One region of the Streptomyces sp. NPDC034670 genome, then DNA from elsewhere that is predicted to be linked to it. Evidence: riboswitches for the same ligand, from Rfam matches in the RefSeq annotation. Region 1 holds a riboswitch; the other holds the start of a gene.
What was found. Region 1 has a riboswitch for S-adenosylmethionine ahead of thrC (threonine synthase). Riboswitches for the same ligand answer to the same signal wherever they lie in the genome.

Region 1 (11,945 bases):
GGCGCCGGGCGTCCTGGGTGGCCCGCAGCGGCTCGTGGGAGCCGGTGAGCTCGGCCAGTTCCCCGGCGTTCGGCTTGAGGACGTCGGGACGCCCGGCGACCCCGCGGCGCAGCGCCGCCCCGCTGGTGTCCAGCAGGACCGGCACCCCGGCCGCCCGGGCGGTGCGGGTCAGTGAGGCGTAGGCGCCGACCGGGACGCCCGGGGGCAGGCTGCCGCACAGGGCCACCGCCGAGGCGGACGCCAGCAGGTCCTCGTACGCCTTCTGGAAGGCGGACCACTCGGCGTGGCCGATCGTCGGGCCGGGCTCGTTGAGCTGGGTGGTCCCCCCGGAGCGCTCGTCGACCACGGCGACGGTGCGCCGGGTGGTGCCGGACACCGCCACCAGCGCGTCCCGCACGCCCGGCACCCCGGCGAGCCGGTCCCGCAGGACCCGGCCCGTCGTGCCGCCCGCGAAGCCGGTGACCGTCACCCCGTGGCCGAGGGCCGCGAGCACCCGGGCCACGTTGATCCCCTTGCCGCCGGGGCGTTCCGTCACCTCGGAGACCCGGTGGGAGGCGTGCGGACGCAGGGACGGCACGCGGTAGGTGATGTCGAGAGCGGTGTTCAGCGTGACGGTGAGGATCACCGGGCCGGCCCCCCCTTTTTCGCGTGCTCCTGCCGTGTGCTCCGGGGGCACGATCATGCCAAAGAGACGGCGGCGGGCCCACCCCCGGGACCGGCCGCCGGCCCCGACCCGGGGACGAATCAGGCCAGTTGGGGAGCGACCACCCAGGCGCCCCGGCGCATCACGCCCCGGAGGGCGAAGTCCGCGTCCAGGACCACCAGGTCGGCGTCCTTCCCGGGCTCCAGGGAACCGATCCGGTCGTCCATGCCCAGCAGGCGCGCCGGGTTCGCGGAGAGGGCCGCGACCGCGTCCTCCACCGGCAGCCCGTCGACCGTGACCGCCCGCTGGAAGGCGCGGTCCAGGGTGAGCGTCGAGCCCGCGATGGAGCCGCCCTCCACCAGCCGGGCCACGCCGTCCGCGACCTCCACCTCCAGCGGGCCGAGCATGTAGCGGCCGTCGCCGAAGCCGGCCGCGTCCATCGCGTCCGTGATGAACGCCACCCGTCCGGCGCCCGCGTGGCGGAACGCGAGCCGGAGCGCGGCCGGGTGCAGGTGCGTGCCGTCGTTGATCAGCTCGACCGTGACCCGCTCGTCCTCCAGGAGGGCCGTGATGGGGCCGGGGGCGCGGTGACCGAGGGGCGGCATCGCGTTGAAGAGGTGGGTGGCGACCGTGGCCCCGGCCTCGATGGCCCGCACGGTCTGCTCGTAGGTGGCGTCCGTGTGGCCGACGGCCGCGATCACGCCGTGCTCGGCCAGCAGGCGCACCGAGTCGATGCCGCCGGGCAGTTCGGTGGCGAGCGTGACCATCTTCGCGTGCCCGCGCGCCGCGTCGACGAGTTTGCGCACCTCCGCCGGGTCCGGGTCGCGCAGCAGCTTCTCGGAGTGCGCGCCCTTGCGGCACGGCGAGATGAACGGCCCCTCGAAGTGGATGCCCGCGATCTCGCCCTGCTCGGCCAGCTCGGACAGCAGCCCGGCGCGCCGGGCGAGGAAGTCCAGGTCGCCGGTGACGGTGGAGGCGACCAGGGTGGTGGTGCCGTGCAGCCGGTGGGTGCGGACGCCCCGCAGGACGTCGTCGACCGTCCCGGAGGTGAAGGACGCCCCGCCGCCGCCGTGGTTGTGGAGGTCGACGAAGCCGGGGACCAGCCAGTGGCCGGACAGGTCGATCGTCTCGGCGTCCCCGGGAGGGTCCCCCGCGGCGATCCGCGTGCCGTCGACGAGCACGCGGCCGTCGTCCACGGTCCCGGTGGGCAGGACCACCCGGGCGCCGGTGAGAACCTTGGTGGGGGCCATCAGGCGGTTACCTCCGAGGGGGCTGGAAGGACCGGGGGGTCCGAGGGGGCGGCGGTTTCGAGGAGGTCCCAGGCGAGGAGTCCCGCGCCCAGGCACCCGGCGGTGTCCCCGAGCGCCGCGGGGACCAGGGACGGGGGCTTCTGGAAGGTGAGCCGCCGCCGGACGGCCTCCCGCAGTGGCGCGAACAACGTCTCCCCGGCCTCGGCCAGCCCGCCACCGATGATCAGTGTGCGCGGGTCCAGCAGGGTGTGCACGGTGACCAGCCCGTCGGCCAGCGCGTCCACCGCCTCCTGCCACACCGCGCGGGCCCGGGCGTCCCCGGCCGCGACGGCCTGCGCGCAGTCCGCCGCGTCCGCGCCGGGGTCGCCGCAGACCGCCGCCCACGCCTCGCTCACCGCCGACGCGGACGCGAACCGCTCCAGGCAGCCGCGCCGGCCGCACGGGCACCGGGCGCCCCCGGGCCGCACGACGATGTGGCCGATCTCGCCCGCGAGGCCGTGCGCGCCCGCCTCCACCCGGCCGTCGATGCCGATGGCGCTCGCGATGCCGGTGCCCAGCGGCACGAACAGGAAGCGGTCGGTGCCCCGGCCCGCCCCGAGCCGGCCCTCGGCCAGCCCGCCGGCGCGCACGTCGTGGCCAAGGGCGACGGGGACGCCGCCGAGCCGCTCGGCGAGCCGGGCGCGCAGCGGGACGTCGCGCCAGCCGAGGTTGGCCGCGTAGACGGCGACGCCCTCCGCCTCGTCGAGGATCCCGGGGACGGCGACGCCGGCGGCGCGGGCGGGTTCGCCGTAGTGCTCGACGCCGTGGGCGCGCAGTTCGGCGGCGAAGTCGAGGATGCCCGCGACGACGGCGTCCGGGCCGCGTTCGCGGCCGGTGGCCCGGCGGGCCCGGTGCAGCAGCGCGCCGTCCGCCCCGACCAGGGCGGCCTTCATCCCGGTGCCGCCCACGTCGAGGGCGATGACATGTCTCACGGGAACAGTGTGGACCGGGGACCCGGGAGAGGTCTAGTCCACTGGTGTGGTGTAGACCTTATTCCGATTATCGGAATTCAGTGGGACGGCGCGGGGCGCCGGGTAGGGGCAGGAAGAGTGCAGCGGCGGCTCAGGACAAGGGTGATCGCGGCGGTGTCCGCGCTGGGACTGACGGGGGTCCTCGGCGGATGCGGCGACGACTCCTCCGGGGTGACCCTGAGACTGGTCGCCGCCGACTACGGCAACAGCGCGGCCACCAGCTCCGAGAAGTACTGGGCCGACCTGGTCGAGCGGTACGAGGCCGACCACCCCGGCGTGAAGATCGACGTCAGCGTCCACTCCTGGACCGACGTCGACCGCGAGGTCAAGGAGATGGTCGCCGCGGGCGACCCGCCGGACCTGGCGCAGATCGGCGCGTACGCCGACTACGCGGCCGACGACCTGCTCTACAAGGTGGACGACCTGCTCTCCATCCCCGTGCAGGCGGACTTCCTCTCCCAGCTCGCCTCGGCGGGCCAGGTCAACGGCATCCAGTACGGCATGCCCTTCGCCGCCTCCACGCGCGTGCTGTTCTACAACGAGAAGCTGTTCGACGAGGCCGGCCTCACCCCGCCGACCACCTGGGACGAGCTCGCCGAGAACGCCGAGGCGCTCCGGGCCGAGGGCGTGAAGTACCCCTACGCGCTGCCGCTCGGCCCGGAGGAGGCGCAGGCCGAGACCCTGCAGTGGCTGCTCAGCGGCGAGGGCGGCTACACCGACATGACGGGCACGTACGCCCTCGACTCCGCGGAGAACGTCGAGACCTTCAACTGGCTGAAGAACGAGCTGGTCGGCAAGGGCCTGACCGGCCCGGTCGCGCCCGGGAAGCTCGACCGGGCGGACGCGTTCGCCGCGTTCGCCGCCGGTGACGTCGGCATGCTCAACGGCCATCCCACCCTGATGGAGATGGCCGAGGCGAAGGGCGTGGACTTCGGCATGGTGCCCGCGCCGACGTCCGACGGCGAGAGCCGGCCCACGCTCGGTGTCGCCGACTGGATGATGGCCTTCAAGGAGAACGGCCACCGCGACGAGATCGGCGACTTCCTCGACTTCGTCTACAGCGAGAAGAACGTGCTCGACTTCTCCCGCGAGTACGACCTGCTGCCGGTCACCGGCTCCGCGTCCCGGGCGATGAGCGCGTCCGCGCAGGACAAGCACCTCAAGCCCTTCCTGGACCAGCTGCCGACCTCGGAGCTCTACCCGGTCGGCACCACCTCCTGGGCGACGGTCAGCTCGGAGATCAAGAAGGAGATCGGCAAGGCGGTCGCCCCGGGCGGCAGCCCGGCGGGCGTCCTGGGCGGGATCCAGGCGACGGCCGCGCGGGCGGAGAGCGCGGGGTAGGCCCCGCGGGGCCCGGGCGGCGGCACCGGTGTCAGTGCCGGGGACTACGGTGCGGGGCATGGACGAGGAACGGCTGGAGCGGCGCGAGCGGGACGTCCTCGCGCTGGAGCGCCGCGGCTTCTCCGGCCCCGGCGCGAAGGAACGGGCGATACGCGAGGAACTGGGCCTGGCCCCGGTGCGCTACTACCAGCTCCTCAACGCCCTGCTCGACGACCCGCGCGCCCTGGCCCACGACCCGGTGACGGTCAACCGCCTGCGCCGCGTCCGGGAGGCCCGCCGCGCGCAGCGCTGACCGCGGCTCCCGGGCGCGACGCCGACGGGCGGCCCGCACCGCGCGTCCGCGCGGCGCGGGCGACCGGTCCCGCGGCGGCACCCGGCGCGGACCCCGCGGTCCGGTCACCGGGGCCGGTCCCCGTGGCGCGCCTTCGGCGGCGCGGGCCCGCGAAGTCCTTCCGGCGGGTTCCTCTCCCGGCCCCGCCCCGGACCGCGGTGCGGGCGCCGTCCCGGGTGCCCGCCCGGTCCCGGAGCGTCCCGCCGTCCCGGACGCCCCGCTTCCGGGGGCGGCCGGGGGCGTCTGCCCGCGCCGGTCCGCGTCCGACGCCGACCGGGGAGCGGGCCGGCATCGCCGGCCGGCCGCCGGAACAACAGGCCGCCGGCGCCGTCGGCCGCCGCACGGCCGGACCGCTTCGGGTCGCCCGGTGGCCGGGGTGCGGTGTCCGGGGGAGCGGAGTCGCCGTTGCCCGGCCGCCGGGACAGCCGGCCGCCGCACGGCCGGACCGCTTCGGGCCGTCCGCTGCCCGGCCGGACCGTTTCGGACCGTCCGCCGCCCGGCTGCCACGGCCGCCCGGCTGCCACGCCCCGGCCGGATCGGGGCCGGCCGGGGCGTGACGGCCGCCCGGTGGTTTCAGCCGATCCGTGCCGCCAGCGAGCGGAGCAGTTCCACCACCCCCGCCGGACCGTCGACCACCAGGTCCGAGCGTTCCCGCAGCTCGGCGACCTCGTCGCTGCCGCTGCACACCAGCAGGCCGGGGACGCCGTCGGAGCGGAGCTTGTCGACGGCGGCGTAGGCGGGGAGGTCGCCCAGGTCGTCACCGGCGTACAGGACCGAGCCAGCACCGATCTCACGGGCGTACTCCAGCAGGGCGACGCCCTTGTCCATGCCGGGCGGACGCAGCTCCAGGACCATGCGGCCCGGCTCGACGATCAGGCCGTGCCGGGCGGCGAGGCCGGTCAGCGGCTCGCGCAGCGCCTCGAAGGCGGCCTGGGGGTCGGAGGCCCTGCGGGTGTGGACGGCCACCGCCCGGCCCTTCTCCTCGATCCAGGTGCCCCGCCACGCGCCGACCCGGTCGAGCAGCCCCGGCAGTTCCGCGCGGACGGCGGCGACGCCGGGGTGCGGGGCGGGCGCGGTGACCGTGCCGGTCGCCGCGTCCCAGCGCTCGGCCCCGTAGTGGCCGAGGACGACGAGGCGCTCCAGACCGGGCGCTCCCGCGAAGCCGCCGTGCCGCACGGCCACGCCGGGGGGCCGCCCGGTGACGACCGCGACGGCCGCCACCCGCGGGGCGAGCGCGGCGAGCGCGGGCACCGCGCCGGGGTGCGCGCGGGCCCGGTCCGGATCGGGCACGATCGGCGCGAGCGTCCCGTCGAAGTCCAGGGCGATCAGCGCCCTCTCCGGCCGCGCGAGGAGCGCGTCCAGTCCTTCCCGCCCGGCCCGCGTGGCGGGCGCCGGCAGGCCGTCGGCGGTACCGGGGTCCGTGGAGTCCGGGCCCGTGGCCTTCGGCTCCGTCGTGTTCGGGTCCGTGGAATCCGTGTGGCTGCCCATGCCGCCAACCTATCCACGTCCCGGCGCCCGTACGCCTGCGCGACCGGCCGTGCCGGTGAGCCGACCCGTCCGGCCGCCCCCGGTCAGCCGGACGCCGGCCCGTCCCGCAGCGCGTTCAGCTGGTCCAGGAACCACTGCGCCGGCGGCAGCGCGGTCGCCGCCGCGGCCAGGCGCTTGCTGCGCTCGGTCCGCTCCGCCGGGCCCATGGTCAGGGCCTCGTGCAGGGCGCGCGCCGTGTCGACGACGTCGTACGGGTTGACGGTGAGCGCGTCCTCGCCCAGCTCCTCGTGGGCGCCCGCCTCCCGCGACAGCACCAGCGCGCAGCCCGTGTCGGAGACGACCGGCACCTCCTTGGCGACCAGGTTCATGCCGTCGCGGACGGGGTTGACCAGGGCCACGTCCGCCATCCGGTACGCGGCCAGCGAGCGTGCGAAGTCGTCCTCGACGTGCAGCACGACCGGCCGCCAGCCCGGCGTCCCGTACCGCTCGTTGATCTCCCCGGCGACCCGCTGCACCTCGGCGGTGTAGTCGCGGTACACGGCGAGGTCCTGCCGGGAGGGGTAGGCGAAGGCGACGTGCACGACCCGTTCGCGCCACTCGGGGCGGTCCTCGAGGAGCAGCCGGTACGCCAGCAGGCCGCGCACGATGTTCTTCGACAGCTCGGTCCGGTCGACCCGCACGATCGTCCTGCGCGCGCCGCCGCCGGGAGCCGCGCCGATCTCCTCCCGCAGCGCGGCCATCCGCTCCTTCACGTCCGCCTCGCGGGACCGGGCGCGCAGGAAGTCCGCGTCGGCCCCCAGCCCGTGCACGCCGATCCGGGTGTTCCCGAGGCCGCCCGCGAACCGCTCGCAGCACGCGGTGAACGCGTCCGCCCAGCGGTGGGTGAGGAAGCCCAGCCGGTCGGCGCCCAGCATCCCGCGCAGCACCTGCCCGGCGATGTCGTCGGGCAGCATCCGGAAGTACTCCGGCGGCGCCCACGGCGTGTGCGAGAAGTGACCGATCCGCAGGTCGGGGCGGAGCTCGCGGAGCATCCCGGGGACCAGCGTCAGGTGGTAGTCCTGCACCAGCACCGCCGCCCCCGGCGCCGCCTCCTCGGCCAGCGCCTCGGCGAAGGCCCGGTTGTACGTCTCGTAGGACGCCCACTGCCACCGGAACTCCGCGTCGAAGACCGGCTCCAGCGGGGTCTGGTACAGCATGTGGTGCACGAACCACAGCACCGAGTTGGCGATCCCGTTGTACGCGTCGGCGTGCACGTCCGCCGGGACGTCCAGCATCCGCACGCCGTCCTCGCCGACCCCGCGCCGCACGGCCTCGCGGTCGCCGTCGGACAGCGCCGAGCACACCCACAGCGCCCCCGCCTCCGGACCGATCGCCGACAGCCCGGACACCAGTCCGCCGCCGCCCCGTCTGGCCCGCAGCGAGCCGTCCCCGTCCACCGTGTACGAGACGGGGCCGCGGTTCGACGCGACCAGCACCTGAGCACCCTGAACAGCCTGCGTGGAAGCCATACGCCTCAACCTAGCCCCACCTCGGAAACCTCAAACGTGCCGGTGCGTCACCTCCGGGGCGATCCGCGCCGCACCCCTTGTGGTGAAGATGTGAAAAGCCTGAAGATATGCGGTGCGCATTTCAACTTTTCGGGGGGTGGATGCCATGCGCACACGCATGCGCGGATCCGTCGGCGCGGCGGCGCTGGCCGGGGCCTTCGCACTGGCCCTGGCGGGCTGCGGCGACGCGGGCGGCGACACGGGGGCGGGGGGACGGCCCGCGGCGGTCACCGCGACGCAGGGCGGCGCCGGTCCCGCGCCCGGGGCGTCCGACGGCACGCGGGCCCCGGCCGCCACCCCCACGCCGACCCCGACCCCCACGCCGACTCCCACGCCGACCCCGACGCCGACCCCCGTCACGCTGCCGGACTTCACCGGCCGCAGCATCGGGTCGGCCGTCATCACGGCCAGGAAGGACGGCGTCGACTACACCGTCCGGCTCCAGGGCACCGGACGGACGGCCTCCTCCTGGGACACGGCGGAGAAGGTCTGCGAGCAGACCGGCGGTTCCGGCGGCGTGACGTTCACCGTCGCCCGGGACGGCCGCGACTGCGCCGGGCGCCCGCTGCGCCCGGAGCCGACCCCGCCCCCGAAGTCGGTGCCGCCGGAGCCGGCGCCGACTTCGGGGGGCTCCGGCGGTGCCGGGACGGGCGTCTGCGAGATCACCAGCCCCGCGGGCAACTGCTACGCCGACGGCCAGTTCTGCGCCGCCCGGCACCGCGGCCTGAGCACCCACGGCCGCGGCGGCGAGTACCTGACCTGTGCGCGGGACTCCGCCGGCCGCTGGCGCTGGTCGGACGGCGTCCCCGGCTGACGCGGGGGCCCGCGGCCCCGGAGGGTCAGGCCACCCTGCGCGCCCGGTACTCCGGGATCTCCGCCATGGGCGGCCGCTCCTCCGTGTCCACCGGGTGCGTACGGGGGGCGAAGGTGCTCCCGATCCGCTCGAACTGGGTGAGCGCGGGGCGGACCAGGTGGCCGCGGGCCAGCCGGAGCTGGGCGGTGCGGTAGATCGCGGCGGCCATGCGGCCGAGGGCCTGGCCGTCCTGGTGGCGGTGGTGGCGGACCCCGACGTCGACCTGGGCGAGGGCGTCCAGGCCGACCAGGTGCAGGGCGTCGACCAGCATGCCGAGCTCCACGCCGTAGCCGACGGGGAAGGGGAGCCGCTCCAGCAGGGAGCGGCGGGCCGCGTACTCGCCGCCCAGCGGCTGGACGAAACCGGCCAGCCGCGGCCAGTGCAGGTTGAGCAGCGGGCGGGCCATCAGCTCCGTGACCCGGCCGCCCTGGCCGGCCGCGGAGCCCAGGGGGCGGTCGTACATGGCCTTGACCAACTGCAGGTCCGGTTCGGTGAGCAGCGGGCCGACGATGCCGGAGACGAAGTCGGAGGAGAACTCGCGCAGGTCCGCGTCGACGAAGCAGACGATGTCGCCGCGGGTGACGAGCAGGGAGCGCCACAGCACCTCGCCCTTGCCGGGCACGGCCGGTATGCGGGGCAGGATCGTGTCCCGGTGCACCACCCGCGCGCCCGCCGCCGCCGCCTTCTGGGACGTGCGGTCGGTCGAGCCCGAGTCGACCACCACGACCTCGTCGACCAGGGGGACCCGGAGCACCAGGTCGCGCCGGATCACGGACACGATCTCGCCGACCGTCGCCTCCTCGTTGAGCGCGGGCAGCACCACGCTCACCGTCCGGCCCGTGGCGCGTTTGGCCGCCAGGACCTGGTGCAGCGGTCGGTCGGTCACGGACCAGGAGCGTTCGCTCAGCCAGCGCTCGACTTCTTCCAGCACGGTCCCGGCTCCTCACTGGCCTGTGATCCGTCTCGCGGTTCGGACGGGCTGTCTCGACCACCCAGGCCTTCGGTTACAGTCTTGAGCAACGTGGACGGCCCTCGCATGTCGGGGTCGTCGCGCGGACAACTGAACACCGCTCATCCAGAGGGGCAGAGGGACACGGCCCGATGAAGCCCCGGCAACCCTCCAGTCGGTTCTTGTCACACGGACGTGGCGAGGCTCCCGGCTAGGGAAGGTGCCAAATCCGTCTCACGGCGAGATGCGTCGTGAGGAAGATGAGGAGAAAGGGCCTCGCCTCACATGGCTGTGCAGACCGTTGCAAGCACCACCGACTCCGCCGCCGCGAACTCCGTCGACCTGGGCTCCGCCGCCGCGCTCTCCTGCCGCGAATGCGGCCACCGCGTGCCCCTCGGCCCCGTCTTCGCCTGCGAGGAGTGTTTCGGCCCGCTGGAGATCGCCTACGACTTCTCGGGCCTGGACGCCGGGGAACTGCGCAAGCGGATCGAGGCGGGCCCCGCGAACATCTGGCGCTACGCGCCGCTGCTGCCCGTCCCCGCCGACGTGGCGACCAAGCCGAACCTCAACCCCGGCTGGACCGCGCTGGTCAAGGCCGACAACCTCGCCCGTGAACTCGGCGTCACCGGCGGCCTGTACGTCAAGGACGACTCCGGCAACCCGACGCACTCCTTCAAGGACCGCGTCGTCGCCCAGGCCCTGGAGGCCGCCCGCGCCTTCGGCTTCACCACCCTGTCCTGCTCCTCCACCGGCAACCTGGCCGGCGCGGTCGGCGCCGCCGCCGCGCGGGCCGGCCTGCGCTCCTGCGTGTTCATCCCGCACGACCTGGAGCAGGGGAAGGTCGTCATGGCCGCCGTCTACGGCGGGGAACTCGTCGGCATCGAGGGCAACTACGACGACGTGAACCGCTTCTGCTCCGAGCTGATCGGCGACCCGGCCGGCGAGGGCTGGGGCTTCGTCAACGTCAACCTGCGGCCGTACTACGCGGAGGGCTCCAAGACCCTGGCGTACGAGATCTGCGAGCAGCTCGGCTGGCGGCTGCCCGACCAGATCGTCGTCCCCATCGCCTCCGGCTCGCAGCTCACGAAGATCGACAAGGGTCTGCGGGAGCTGATCGGGCTCGGGCTGGTGGAGGACCGGCCGTACAAGATCTTCGGTGCGCAGGCCGAGGGCTGCTCGCCGGTGTCGGCCGCCTACAAGGCGGGCCACGACGTCGTGCGGCCGCAGAAGCCGGACACCATCGCCAAGTCGCTCGCCATCGGCAACCCCGCCGACGGCCCGTACGTCCTGGACATCGCACGCCGGACGGGCGGCGCCGTGGAGGACGTGACGGACGGCCAGATCGTGGACGCCATCAGGCTGCTCGCCCGCACCGAGGGCATCTTCGCCGAGACGGCGGGCGGCGTCACGGTCGGCGTGACGAAGAAGCTCGTCGACGACGGCGTGCTCGACCCGGCCCTGACCACCGTCGTGCTCAACACCGGTGACGGCCTGAAGACGCTGGACGCGGTGGCCGGCACCGGGCTCACCGCGACCATCCGCCCCAACCTGGAGTCGTTCCGAGAGGCAGGCCTCGCATGAGCGTGACCGTCCGCATCCCGACCATCCTGCGCACCTACACCGGCGGCCGGGCCGAGGTGAGCGCCGAGGGCGCGACCCTCGCCGAGGTCATCGAGGACCTGGAGAAGAACCACACCGGGATCGCCGCCCGGGTCCTGGACGACCAGGGCAGGCTGCGCCGCTTCGTCAACGTCTACGTCGACGACGACGACGTGCGCTTCGAGCAGGGCCTCGGGACCCCCACCCCGGACGGCGCGGGCGTGTCCATCATTCCGGCGGTCGCCGGGGGCTGATCATTACCGTCGGTAATCCCGGTTACCGAGCGTCCATCACATGGCCCCCTCCGTGAGAGATGCGGAGGGGGCTATTCCATGGGATTGAGCACGGTAGAGTTGGGGAACGCGGATCCGATCCCTCGATCGGGAACCTTTGATTCCTGCCGTACGCCCGACTGGATGTAGCCAAAGTGCGGGCGCCTTTCGCGGCATTTGCCCCTGATGTGCGGCCCGACTTGCCCTGAAACCAGATGAATTCTCGCCATATCCCGGGCTCGTGGCGTCCAGATTTCTCGTCCGATTGACCTGTTGCAGACGGCAGTTGGGCAGATACATTCAGCCGCGGTCGACGCGTTCCGGCGCACGCCCCCAACCGTTGGGGGGTGAGGTATGACCCGGATCCGCGAAGTGTGGATCTGTGCAAGGGCCAGTAATAGGGGAGTTAGGCATGGCTCAGGGCACCGTCAAGTGGTTCAACGCGGAGAAGGGGTACGGCTTCATCGCGGTCGACGGTGGTGCGGATGTTTTCGTCCACTACAGCGCGATCCAGATGGACGGCTACCGCACCCTGGAAGAGGGCCAGCGGGTCGAGTTCGAGATCTCGCAGGGCCAGAAGGGCCCACAGGCCGACATGGTTCGCGTCACTGCCTGAACGCGCTACCAGCCGCAGGAATCTTCTGCCGGCGAAGGGCCCGTGC
Region 2 (11,945 bases), on a different contig from region 1:
CGGCCGCGGCCGGAGCGGGCGGCGCGCTCGCCGGCCGGGAGGGAGGCGAGCAGCCGGCGGGCCTCGGCGAGTCTGCCCTCGACGGTCTTCTTGTGGGCGGCGGCGTCCTCGCGGCTCTCCTCCAGCGCCTCCAGCGTGCGGGCCGCCTGCGCGCGGTCCCGGGCGAGGGAGCGCAGGGCGCCCCGCAGTCTCCTCAGCTCACCGGCCTGGCGGGCGGTGATCCGGTCGAGGACGGAGGCCCGTTCCAGGTAGTCCTCCGGGTCGTCGGAGAACAGCAGGGCGAAGGAGGGGTCGAGGCCTCCGGAGCGGTACTGGGCACCGGCGAGCGAGCCGAGCGACTCCCGCAGGGTGTTGATCCGCTGCTGCTGCCGGGCGATCCCGTCCTGCGCGGTGCGGACCTGCCGGCGCAGGCCGTCGGCGCGCTCGTCGGCCTCGTTGTACGCCTCGGTGGCCCTCTCGGCCGCCGCGTAGAGGCGGTCCACCTCGGCCCGGGTGTCGTCGTGCGGCGTGGCCGCGACCGGTGCCGCGCCCAGGGCGGCGGCCGTGACGGACAGCAGACCGACGGCGGCGACGGCGCCCCGCTCGGATCCGAAGGACGGTGCAGAACGGCGATGGGACCCCACGGGAAGCCGCGCTCCTTCCACTGGCGGACAGGGAAACGCGGCAGACAGTAGACCCGGCGGCGGCGGACGGACCAGCGCCCGCGCCCGCCGCGCACGGCGACGCCCCGCCTTCGACGCAGGTCACGGGCGGGGCGGGGGTCCGGCGGGCGCCGGTGCGATTCCCCCGTTCGGGGGCACCGCGGGCCGGTCTCCCGAAGGAGCGGACGGATCCTAGACGCGGACGCCGAACATGAACGGGCCGCCGATGGTGTTCATCGACTCGTAGCGCACGACGGTGCCGGTGCGCGGGGCGTGCAGCACCTGGCCGTTGCCCGCGTAGAGGCCCACGTGGTGCAGGTCGTTGAAGAAGAACACCAGGTCGCCGACCTGGAGCTGGCTCTGCGAGTAGATCTTGGTGCCCGCGCCGGTCTGCGCCTCGGAGGTGCGCGGGAGGGCGACGCCGGCCTGGGCGTACGCCCAGGAGGTCAGGCCCGAGCAGTCGAAGGAGGACGGGCCGGTGGCGCCGTAGACGTAGGGGGTGCCGAGCTTGCTCTGGGCGGCGGCGAAGGCGGCGGCGGCACGGCCGCTTCCGGTGCCGGTGCCGGCCCTGGTGCCGGTCGAGGCGTCACCGGCGGAGAGGGCCTGGCGCTCGCTGTTGCGGGAGGCGCGCTCATCCTCCTCGGCGAGCTGGGCCTTCTCCTCGGCGGTCAGGCTGTTGAGCAGCTTCTGCGCGGCGGCGAGCTTGCCCTGGACTTCCTTCTTCTTCTTGCCCAGTTCGGTGCGCGTGGAGGAGAGGTCCTTGAGCTTCTCGGACGCCTCGGAGCGCTGCTGGGCGAGTTCGCGCTGCTTCTCCTGGATCTTCCTCAGTCCGTCGACCTGCTGGGCGCTCAACTGGTCGAGGGTGGAGGCCTTGTCGAGGTAGTCGTCCGGGTCGGCGGAGAGGAACAGCTGGAGCGAGGGGTCGATGCCGCCGCTGCGGTACTGGGCGCTGGCCATCGAGCCGAGGCCGTCGCGCAGGTCGTTGAGCTCCTTCTGACCGCGGGCGACGTTGTCCTGGATGGTGGAGATCTCCTTCTGGAGCTTCTCCTGCTTCTCCTTGGCCCCGTTGTACTTCTCGGTGGCCTGCTCCGCCTCCTGGTAGAGCTTGTCGACCTTGGCCTTGACCTCGTCCTTGCTCGGCTTCTCACTGGGAGCGGCGTTGGCGGCCTGCGAGCTCAGGGCGACGGCAGCTGCGGCAGCGGTGGTGAGCACGGTCACACGTGCGCGGCTCGGCTGCTTGGGACGACGGTGGGACGCCACGAAGGCGAGCTCCTTCTTCCTCCAGCCGCCTACCGACACGCCGGTGGGCGGGGCCTCCGCCGTCGCCACCCCATGTGAACGATCACCCGAGCGGAGGTTCGAGGCCCGACCCTAGTGATTCCCTCGTGATCAGTTCAAATCCTCGGACCTGAAATTCCCGTCACAATGCGTTTCCCCCGCCCTGAACTCACGTGCGGTGATGCCCGGTTGACGCTACGTTGCGTGAATACCGCGTCAATTCGGGCAATCGGCGGGTACGTTGCGCTTGGGGCTTACGCACCTGTTGGGACGTACGGCGTTTTACGCCTACGCCCGGGAGAAGCGCTTCAGGAGCACCGCCGACGCGACCGGGCGGGCGCCCGCGCGGGCCACTCCGTCGGCCACCTCGCGGTCGGTGGAGACGACGATGACGGGCCGGCCCGGCGGCTCGGCGCGCACCAGCTGGCGGATCAGCTCGTCGGCGGTGACGCCCGGCTTGGAGAACAGCACCCGCACCCCGCGCGGCGGCGCCAGCAGCACCGGCGCGGCCAGTTCGGCGCCGTCGAAGACGCACGTCACCTCGGCGCCGGTCTGGGCGGCGAGCTGGGCGAGCTGGCCCAGGAGCCGGAGCCGCTGCTTCTCCAGCGGCATCTGGGGATAGCCGGTCTTGGTGACGTTGTAGCCGTCGACGACGAGGTGCGCCTGCGGCAGCGCCAGCAGCTGGTCGAGGACGGCGGGGTCGTCCTCGGACAGCGCGCGGGCGGCGATGTCCTTCGGGGTCATGCGGCCGGGCTCGACGGCGTCCACGGTCTCGGCGGGCCGCACCGACACCGGGGGCAGCGCGAGCTCGCGCCGCAGCCCCTGGGCGGCGTCCAGCACGGTGTCCAGCAGCAGCCGCACCCGCATGTCCTCGGCGCTGCGGCCCTCCCGGGCCGCCCGGCGCGCCGCCTCCAGCGCGGCCTCGGTCTCCCCCAGCCGCGCCCTGAGCCGCCGGCTCTCGCTCTCGGCGGCCGACACCTGGGCCTGCCCCTCGGCGCGGACCGCCTCCGTCTCGGCCCGCAGCTTGCGCAGGGCGGCCTCGCCGCGCTTGACGTCGCTGAGCGCGGAGCGCAGCTTGCGGTGCAGGGACTCGGACTCCTTCCTCGCCGCCTCCAGCTCGGCGCGCAGCCGCTCGGTCTCGGACCGGGTGTGCTCGCGGGCCCGGGCGAGTTCGGCGCGCAGCCGCTCCAGCTCGGCCCGGGTCTCCTCGTCGGCGCGTTCGGCGTCGGCGCGCTGCGCCTCCTCGCCGGCGGCGGTCACCAGCTTCACCCAGCCGGGCGGGCGGAGCACGTAGGCCGCGGCCGCCACGTCGAGCGGGTCCGCGGCCGGGGGCGGGGTGCCGGAGTCGAGGGCGCCGGCCAGTTCCGGCTGGGCCTCTCTGAGCCGTTCCCCGATGCGCTGGCGGAACAGCGGGTCGCCCTCCAGCGCCGCGGCCATGGCGTTGCCCGCGAACTTGGCGCGGCGGCTGGGGGTGAACCGGGCGTACTGCCGCAGCTGGGCGGGCAGCTCGGTGACCGTCAGTCCGCCGAAACCGTCGGCGGCGATCTGGACGACCCGGCGGCGCACCCCGTCGGGCAGCGGGCGGTCGAGCACCTCGGCGGCGCCGTCCCGCGGCCCCCCGCCCGTGGTCTCCACCATCCGTCACACCCCCATGCCTGTGTGCGGCCCCTCGTGCGGGGTCGTCGTCAGCGGGGCCCGCCCCCGTTCAGGAGCCGGCACCCGGCCTGTCCACGAGTTCCACCCGGTCGACGGCGTTGCACCAGCGGCACCGCACCGATTCGATCGTCTCATCGAGCACCTCGCGCTCCTCGACCCTGGGCTCTCCCGCCAGGTCGAGGTGCACGTACTCGACGACCTTCGACGAGCGGGTCACGTCGAACCGCGTGAGGTTGCCGCAGAGGGTGCAGCGCCACCGCGTCGAGGCGGTCGGCAGGGGAACCGTCATCGTGGCTGTCCGCCTTCCTTCCAGTGTCCGTGACGCACCGGGCCCCCCGGTGCGTGTGGCTCGTAACCCTACGGCCTGGCGGGCGCCGGTCGTCCCGCCCGTTCACGGGGCGGCGAGGCGGACCGGGTGGTTGTGTCCGGTTACGTCATGCTCTGTGTCCATGAGGTCCAGGAGCCGCGACCGGAGCACGCCGGCCGCCGGGGCGGCGCGGGGCTCGCCGGCCCCGGTGACCCGCGCCCTCGTCGTCCTGTGCTGCCTGGTCTTCCTGATCGGGCCCGCCTCGGGCCTGAACCCGGTCCACGGCTCGGGGGAGGAACTGCTCGCGGCGCAGCGGGCCTATTTCCGGCGCTGGGGAGTGATCCCCGCGGAGCTGTCCGACGGATGGCCGGGAGCCGCCCTCACCCCGGCCACGGCGCTGTTCGTCCACGGCGGCTGGGTGCATCTGCTCGGCAACATGCTCTTCCTCCACGTCTTCGGGGCGATGACCGAGGCGCGGATGGGCCGCGTGCGGTTCACCGCGTGCTACGCGGGCTGCGGCTGCCTCGCCCTGCTGGGGTACGCCGCCGCCCACCCGGACTCCGGGCAGCCCCTGGTCGGGGCCTCCGGGGCGGTCTCGGCGGTCCTCGGCGCGTTCCTGTTCCTGTTCCCCCGGGCCCGGGTGACCAGTCTCCTGCCGTTCCTGTTCTTCCTTCCGGTGCGCCTCCCGGCGTGGGTGGTGCTGCCGTTCTGGGCGGCGCTGCAGTGGGCGGCGGCCGGGCGGGCCTCCGGCGGGCCGGGGGTGGCGTACCTGGCGCACCTGGTGGGGTTCGGGCTGGGCTTCGGCTACGCGTGGCTGCGTTTCGGGCGCACGGCCGCCGGGTCCCGCCGGGCGGCCGCCCCCGGGTCCCCGGCGGCGCGGACGCCTCCGGCGGACCGCGAGTAGGGTGAGAGCCCCAGCAGCGGCCCCCGAGGGAGAGAAAAAGCCGTGATCACCGCGATCGTCCTCATCAAGACCAGCGTGGACCGGATCCCCGAGATCGCGGAGCAGATCGCCGCGCTGGACAGTGTCAGCGAGGTCTTCTCCGTCACCGGCACCTACGACCTGATCGCCATGGTCCGGGTCAGGCAGCACGAGGACCTGGCGGAGGTCATCCCGGGCCGGATCAGCAAGATCCCCGGCGTGGAGGGGACCGACACGCACGTGGCGTTCCGCACGTACTCCCAGCACGACCTGGAGGCGGCGTTCGCCATCGGCCTGGACAGCTGAGCCGGCCCGGACAGCCGGGCGGCGAACGGGCCGCCGGGTCCCGCGGGGCGCGGCCGTCATGAAGGGTTCTTCGTCTTCGGCTCATCCGCGCCGCCCGGTTCCCCCCGCAGGATCGGGGCCATGGTCTTCTCTCGCCGGATGGCGGCCCCGGCGGCCGTCGTGCTGATCCCCCTGGGCGTGGCCGCCACGCCGACGCCACGGAGCGCGCCCTGCGGATGATCGTGCTCGGCGCCCGGCTGCCGACGCCCGCGGCGGCTCAGGCAAAGGGGGCGGGCGCGTCGGGCACGCACCGCCCGTCCACCGTGCGGTAGTCCCACCGCGCGCCGTCCCGCACGAGTTCCCGGACCGCGCGCACGAACCGTTCCACGTGCTCGTCCGGCGTGCCGGCGCCGAAGCTGACCCGGACGGCGCCGGGAGCCCCCTCCCCGGGCGCCGCCTGCGGGGCGCCGCACGCGCCCCGGTCCCGCGGGTCGCCGCCGAGCAGCCCGCGCACCAGCGGGTGGGCGCAGAACAGCCCGTCGCGCACGCCGATGCCGTACTCGGCGGACAGCGCGGCGGCGAGGCGGGAACCGCTCCAGCCCTCGACGACGAAGGAGAGCACGCCGACCCGCGGCGCGTCGTCCCCGAACAGGGACAGCAGCCGCGCCCCGGGCACGTCCGCGAGCCCGTCGCGCACCGTGCGGACGAGGTGCTCCTCGCGTTCCACCAGCGTCTCGAACCCCGCCTCGGTGAGGGCCCTGCAGGCCGAGGCGACGGCGTGGGCGCCGATGACGTTGGGCGAGCCGGCCTCGTGCCGGGCGGCGCCGTCGTGCCACTCCACGTCCACGGTCCCGTCCTCGCGCCGGACGACCCGGCGGCTGGCGCCGCCGCCCGCGAGGTAGGGCTCGGCCTCCCGCAGCCAGTCGGCGCGGCCGGCCAGGACCCCGGAGCCGAAGGGCGCGTACAGCTTGTGCCCGGAGAAGGCGACCCAGTCGACGTCCAGCTCGCGCACGCTCACCGGGCGGTGCGGGGCCAGCTGGGCGGCGTCCAGGACGATCCGGGCGCCGTGCGCGTGGGCGGCAGCGGCCAGCTCGCGCACCGGCCACAGCTCGCCGGTGACGTTGGAGGCGCCGGTGACGCAGACCAGGGCGGGGCCGCGGGTGCGGCGGCCGGCCAGGGCGCGCTCCAGGGTCTCGACGGCCTGCCGCGGGCTGCCCGGGGCGGCGAGGCAGGTGACGCGCGCGTTCCTCCCCCAGGGCAGCAGGGCGGCGTGGTGCTCGGTCTCGAAGACGAGGACCTCGCAGCCGTCCGGGAGGGCGGCGGCGAGCAGGTTGAGGGAGTCGGTGGTGGAGCGGGTGAAGACGACCTGGTCCCCGGTGCGGCAGCCGAGGAACCCGGCGACGGTCCGGCGGGCCGCCTCGAACAGGTCGGTGGAGAGCCGGGAGAGGTGCCCGGCGCCGCGGTGGACGCTGCCGTAGTAGGGCGCGTAGGCCGCCACGTCGTCCCACACGCGCTGGAGGACGGGCGCGCTGGCGGCGTAGTCGAGGGCGGCGTAGGTGACCTCGCCCCCGGTGACGAGGGGGACGGTGACGTCCCGGCCCAGGACGGGCAGCGGGGCACGGACGGACCGGTCGGCGGCGGCGGTGGGGACGGACACGGCGAAGCTCCCGTGGGGCAGGCGGAATCCCCGCGCGAGCGGACGGCGCTCGAGCGCGGGAGGAGAGGGGGAAGGGGTGTGCGGAGGCGGGGCCCGGCGGCCCTGGGGCCCTTCGTCCGGATCGGGCCGGATCAGGGAGCGGGATCCGGTGCCGCACCCCGCGAGCCCGGCCCGATCCGGACGAAGGGCCCTAGCGCATTCGCTTGCTCACGGAAGGCTCCTCGACGACCAGGACCCCTGGTGTGCGAGGGGCCCGCGCTTGCCGTGAGCCCTGCTGCTCACGGCCCGGTCCTCACCCGGGGCACCCCGCCACGGACGGAGGGTTGCCGGACAGCCGGCCGGGGCCTCATGGCTGTCGCTCGTGACCTGGAGGGGAAAGTACGGGAAGCGGCCGGCGTCCCGCAACCCGGTTCCGGATCGCGGGACGCCGGCCGGGCGGGCGCTACGCGTTGCTGGCGGCGACCCAGCGCTCCAGGACCCGCTTGGCGGCCCCGGAGTCGAGGGACTCGGCGGCCCGGTCCATGCCGGCCCGGATCTGCTCCGTGAGGGTGCCGCCGCCCGGTTCCAGCGCCACCAGCGCCGCCGCGGAGTTCAGCAGCACCGCGTCCCGCACCGGGCCCCGCTCGCCGTCCAGCACCCTGCGGGCGACCTCGGCGTTGTACGAGGCGTCGGCGCCCCGCAGCGCCTCGACCGGCACCGGTTCGATGCCGACGTCCCGCGGGTCGAAGGCCTCCTCGGTCACCTCGCCGTCCCGGACCACCCACACCCGGGAGGTGCCGGTGGTGGTCAGCTCGTCCAGGCCGTCGTCCCCGCGGAACACCAGCGAGGAGTGCCCGCGTCCGGCGAAGACACCCGCCATGATCGGGGCCATCCGGGGGTCGGCGACCCCGACCGCCTGGGCCCTGACCCGCGCCGGGTTGGCCAGCGGGCCGAGGAAGTTGAACACCGTGCGGACGCCGAGCTGCCCGCGGGCGGCGGCCACGTGGCGCAGCGCCGGATGGAACTTCACCGCGAAGCAGAAGGTGATCCCGGCCTCCTCGGCGACCTCGGCCACCCGCTGCGGGGACAGCTCCAGATTGACGCCCAGCTTCTCCAGGACGTCGGAGGCGCCGGACGCGGAGGATGCGGCCCGGTTGCCGTGCTTGACGACCTTCGCTCCGGTGCCGGCCACGACGATCGAGGACATCGTGGAGATGTTCACCGTCTTGGCGCCGTCCCCGCCGGTGCCGACGATGTCGACCGTCGCCCCGGGCACCTCGATCACCTTGGCGTGGTCGTACATCGCCCGCACGCAGCCGGTGATCTCCTCCACCGTCTCGCCCTTGGCCCGCAGGGACACCGCGAAGCCGGCGATCTGCGCGTCGGTCGCCTCGCCGCGCATGATGAGGTCCATCGCCCAGGCGGTGTCGTCGGCGGACAGGTCCCGGCCGTCCAGCAGGCCGTTCAGCAGGGCGGGCCAGGAGCGGCCCGCCGCGGTGTCGCCTCCAGCGGGGGTCACAGCGCTCATCAGCCGCTCCTGATCGTCGTAAGGGACTTCTCCGCAACCACCCTATCCAGCCCCGGGCAGGTCGAAGGGCCCCGTCCGAACACCGGACGGGGCCCTTCGACCGTGGCGTGGCGAGTGCAGCGATCAGTGGTGGCCGTGGCCGCTCGTGATCTCCTTGTACTCCTCGACGGTGGGCTTCTGGATCTGGGACCCCTCGCCGTAGTACGCCTCGCTGAGCTTGGCGCGCAGCTTCTCGGAGCCCTTCACCTTGCGCTTGACGCCGTTCTCGTCGACCTCCGGGCCGAGCTCGACCGGCTTGTACTGCTCGTGCGCCGTGAGGGTGTACATCTGCTCCTGGCTGAGCGGCTCGTGCACCTCGACGAACTCACCGTGCGGCAGGCGCTTGATGATGCCCGCCTCGCGGCCGTGCAGCACCTTCTCCTTGTCCCGGCGCTGCAGGCCGAGGCAGATCCGCTTGGTGATGATGAACGCGACGACCGGTCCGGCGAAGAAGCCGATGCGGACGAACCAGGTGACCGCGTTGATCGAGAGGTTGAAGTGCGTGGCGACGATGTCGTTGCCACCGCCGACCAGCATGATCATGTAGGCCGTGATCCAGGCGACACCGAAGGCCGTGCGGGTCGGGGCGTTGCGCGGGCGGTCCAGGATGTGGTGCTCGCGCTTGTCCCCGGTGATCCAGGACTCGATGAACGGGTAGACCGCGATGATCGCGAGGAAGAGGCCGAACAGCACCAGCGGGATGAAGACGCCCAGGACCAGGGTGTGGCCCCAGAAGTTGATCTCCCAGCCGGGCATGGCGCGGACCAGGCCCTCGGCGAAGCCCATGTACCAGTCGGGCTGGGCGCCCGTGGAGACCATGTCCGGACGGTACGGCCCCAGGTTCCAGATCGCGTTGATGGTCACCGTGCCGGCGATCAGCGTGATGAAGCCGAAGACCAGGAAGAAGAAGCCTCCCGCCTTGGCCATGTAGACCGGCAGCAGCGGCATGCCGACGACGTTCTTGTTGGTCCGTCCGGCACCCGCGAACTGCGTGTGCTTGTGGTAGAAGACCAGGATCAGGTGGGCGACCACCAGACCCAGCATGATGCCCGGCAGCAGCAGGATGTGGATCGAGTAGAACCGCGCCACGAAGTCGGTGCCGGGGAACTCCCCGCCGAACAGGAACATCGAGATGTACGTGCCGACGATCGGCACGGACAGGATCGCGCCCTGGGTGAAGCGGACACCGGTGCCGGAGAGCAGGTCGTCCGGGAGCGAGTAGCCGGTGAAACCGGTGAACATGCCGAGGACGAACAGCAGGAAGCCGAACAGCCAGTTGATCTCGCGCGGCTTGCGGAACGCGCCGGTGAAGAAGACGCGCATCATGTGCACGAACATGCCGGCCAGGAAGATGACCGCGGCCCAGTGGTGGATCTGCCGGATGAGCAGACCACCGCGCACGTCGAAGCTGATGTCCAGGGTGGAGGCGTACGCCTCCGACATCAGCTGCCCCTGCATCGGGACGTAGCTGCCGTGGTACACCACCTCGTTCATCGACGGGTGGAAGAACAGCGTCAGGTACACACCCGTGAGGATGATGATGATGAAGCTGTAGAGGCAGATCTCACCCAGCATGAAGGACCAGTGGTCCGGGAAGATCTTGCGCATGTTGGCCTTGGCCAGGGAGTAGATCCCGAGCCGGCCGTCGGCCCAGTCGGCGACGCGTTCGCCGGCCGGGGCCTTCCCGCGAGAGCGGGACTCGGCGCTGGTGTTGGTACTCATCCGCGCTCCCAGAAAGCAGGACCGACGGGCTCGGGGAAGTCGCCGAGCGCTTCGAGGTAGCCCTCGTCGTTCACGCCGATGCGCAGCTGCGGCAGCGGGTGACCGGCGGGACCGAAGATGACCTTGGCACCGTCGGAGAGGTCGAAGGTGGACTGGTGACAGGGGCACAGGGCGTGGTGCGTCTGCTGCTCGTACAGGGAGACCGGGCAACCGACGTGGGTGCAGATCTTCGAGTACGCGAGGATGCCCTCGTGCGACCACTCGAGCGCGCGCTTGTCCTTGATGTCGTCCGGCTGGATACGGACGATCATCAGGGCTGCCTTGGCGATCTCGTTGTTGAAGCCGTGATCGTGCTCGTCCAGGCCCTCGGGCTTGGCGAACGTGAGCGAGCCGGTGACGATGTCGGAGGGACGCATCGGCTCGTTGGTGTTCTGGTTGATGAGGAGCTTGCCCCTCTCCCAGGCGGTGTGGCGCAGCTTCTCCTCGGGCAGCGGGCCGAGGTCGCGCAGCAGCACGACGCCGGACAGCGGCACCAGGGTGAGCGCGCCGAACATGGTGTTGCGGATCAGCTTGCGACGGCCGATCGCCGACTCCTTGGCACCCTGCCGGAAGTCGTCCATGACCTTGGAGCGGACCTCCGGCGGCGCCTCGATCGGGTGCCGCTCGTCGGTCAGTTCCTCGTCGGACATCAGGGTGCGGGCCCAGTGGACCGCACCCGCGCCGATGGTGAACAGCGCGACGCCGAGCGTCACGCCGAGCGCCAGGTTCAGGGCGCTGATGTGGCCCAGCGGGAAGATGTAGACGATCTTCTCGACCGGGATCGCCACGAACGCGACGATGAAGCCGATGGTGGCCAGCATCGACACCGTGAACAGCAGGGCGACCGTGCGCTCGGAGCGCTTGGCGGCCCGCTCGTCGATGTCCTGGATGCGGTGCTCGTGGGGCGGCAGCCCCGGGTCGGCGAACGGGTGCTTCTCGTCCGCGACGCCCAGCGCGCCGTGGGCGGTTTCCTGCCCCGCGGGCAGCTTCTCTTCGGGAATGTCCTGGCTACTCATGACTTCTTGGCCTTTGCGGTCCGGGCGGCGACCCACACAGCGACGAGGATCATTCCGCCGAGACCGAAGATCCAGCCGAACAGGCCCTCGCTGACCGGGCCCAGCCCGCCCAGCGACAGGCCGCCCGGGCTCTCGGTCTCGTCGGTGCTGACCTCGCCCAGGTACGCGATGATGTCCTTCTTGTTCTGCTCCGTCAGCACGCTGTCGGGGAAGGAGGGCATGTTCTGCGGGCCGGTGAGCATGGCCTCGTAGATGTGCTTCGGTTCCACGTCGTCGAGGCTCGGCGCGTACTTGCCGTGCGTCAGCGCGCCACCCCGGCCGGTGAAGTTGTGGCACTGGGCGCAGTTGTTGCGGAACAGCTCACCGCCCTTGGCGATGTCGGCGCCCTCGGGGCCGTACTGCTCCTCGGTCGGGATGGCGGGGCCGGCGCCCAGCGAGGCGACGTAGGCCGCCAGCTGGTCGATCTCGGCCTGGGTGTAGACCGCCTTCTTGTCCGGGAGCTGCGCCGCCTGCGAGGTGTGGGCCGGCATGCGGCCGGTGCCCACCTGGAAGTCCACGGCTGCGGCGCCGACGCCCACCAGGCTCGGACCGTCGGAGGTGCCCTGACCGCCGGTGCCGTGGCAGCTGGCGCAGCCGACGGTGTAGAGCTTCTTGCCCTCCTCGATGGTGAGGGACTGGGCGGTTGCGTCGGCCTGCGCCTTGTCCGCGGGTGCGAACACGGCGTACAGCCCCCCGGTGCATGCCAGCGCGAGGAGTAGGACGACGAGCGCCGCCAGCGGGTGGCGTCGTCGTGCGGAGAGCTTTTTCACGGATTACCCCGGTGTCAGGATCTTCTGCGTCGATGCTTCTGGTTGGTGCGCCGCTTCGGCGCGCGCG

Region 2: it holds a riboswitch for S-adenosylmethionine, as region 1 does, so the genes downstream of both, ACZ56B_RS05655 (aminotransferase class V-fold PLP-dependent enzyme) here and thrC (threonine synthase) in region 1, are expected to answer to the same signal.

The regions. Positions count from the first base shown of each region.
Region 1 is NZ_JBVITR010000003.1:245,894-257,838, reverse strand. Features, by position in the region: gene ACZ56B_RS03885 (1-phosphofructokinase family hexose kinase) at 1-625, opposite strand, end outside; gene nagA (N-acetylglucosamine-6-phosphate deacetylase) at 745-1,893, opposite strand; gene ACZ56B_RS03875 (ROK family protein) at 1,893-2,825, opposite strand; gene ACZ56B_RS03870 (ABC transporter substrate-binding protein) at 2,982-4,244, shown strand; gene ACZ56B_RS03865 (DUF3263 domain-containing protein) at 4,303-4,536, shown strand; gene otsB (trehalose-phosphatase) at 5,149-6,063, opposite strand; gene ACZ56B_RS03855 (alpha,alpha-trehalose-phosphate synthase (UDP-forming)) at 6,147-7,571, opposite strand; gene ACZ56B_RS03850 (hypothetical protein) at 7,717-8,424, shown strand; gene ACZ56B_RS03845 (glucosyl-3-phosphoglycerate synthase) at 8,450-9,394, opposite strand; SAM riboswitch class I at 9,532-9,679, shown strand; gene thrC (threonine synthase) at 9,698-10,993, shown strand; gene ACZ56B_RS03835 (MoaD/ThiS family protein) at 10,990-11,265, shown strand; gene ACZ56B_RS03830 (cold-shock protein) at 11,696-11,899, shown strand.
Region 2 is NZ_JBVITR010000005.1:127,843-139,787, forward strand. Features, by position in the region: gene ACZ56B_RS05625 (C40 family peptidase) at 1-623, opposite strand, end outside; gene ACZ56B_RS05630 (C40 family peptidase) at 834-1,901, opposite strand; gene ACZ56B_RS05635 (NYN domain-containing protein) at 2,208-3,557, opposite strand; gene ACZ56B_RS05640 (hypothetical protein) at 3,625-3,864, opposite strand; gene ACZ56B_RS05645 (rhomboid family intramembrane serine protease) at 4,025-4,786, shown strand; gene ACZ56B_RS05650 (Lrp/AsnC family transcriptional regulator) at 4,829-5,110, shown strand; gene ACZ56B_RS05655 (aminotransferase class V-fold PLP-dependent enzyme) at 5,367-6,746, opposite strand; SAM riboswitch class IV at 6,997-7,113, opposite strand; gene trpD (anthranilate phosphoribosyltransferase) at 7,189-8,253, opposite strand; gene qcrB (cytochrome bc1 complex cytochrome b subunit) at 8,377-10,014, opposite strand; gene qcrA (cytochrome bc1 complex Rieske iron-sulfur subunit) at 10,011-11,069, opposite strand; gene qcrC (cytochrome bc1 complex diheme cytochrome c subunit) at 11,066-11,878, opposite strand.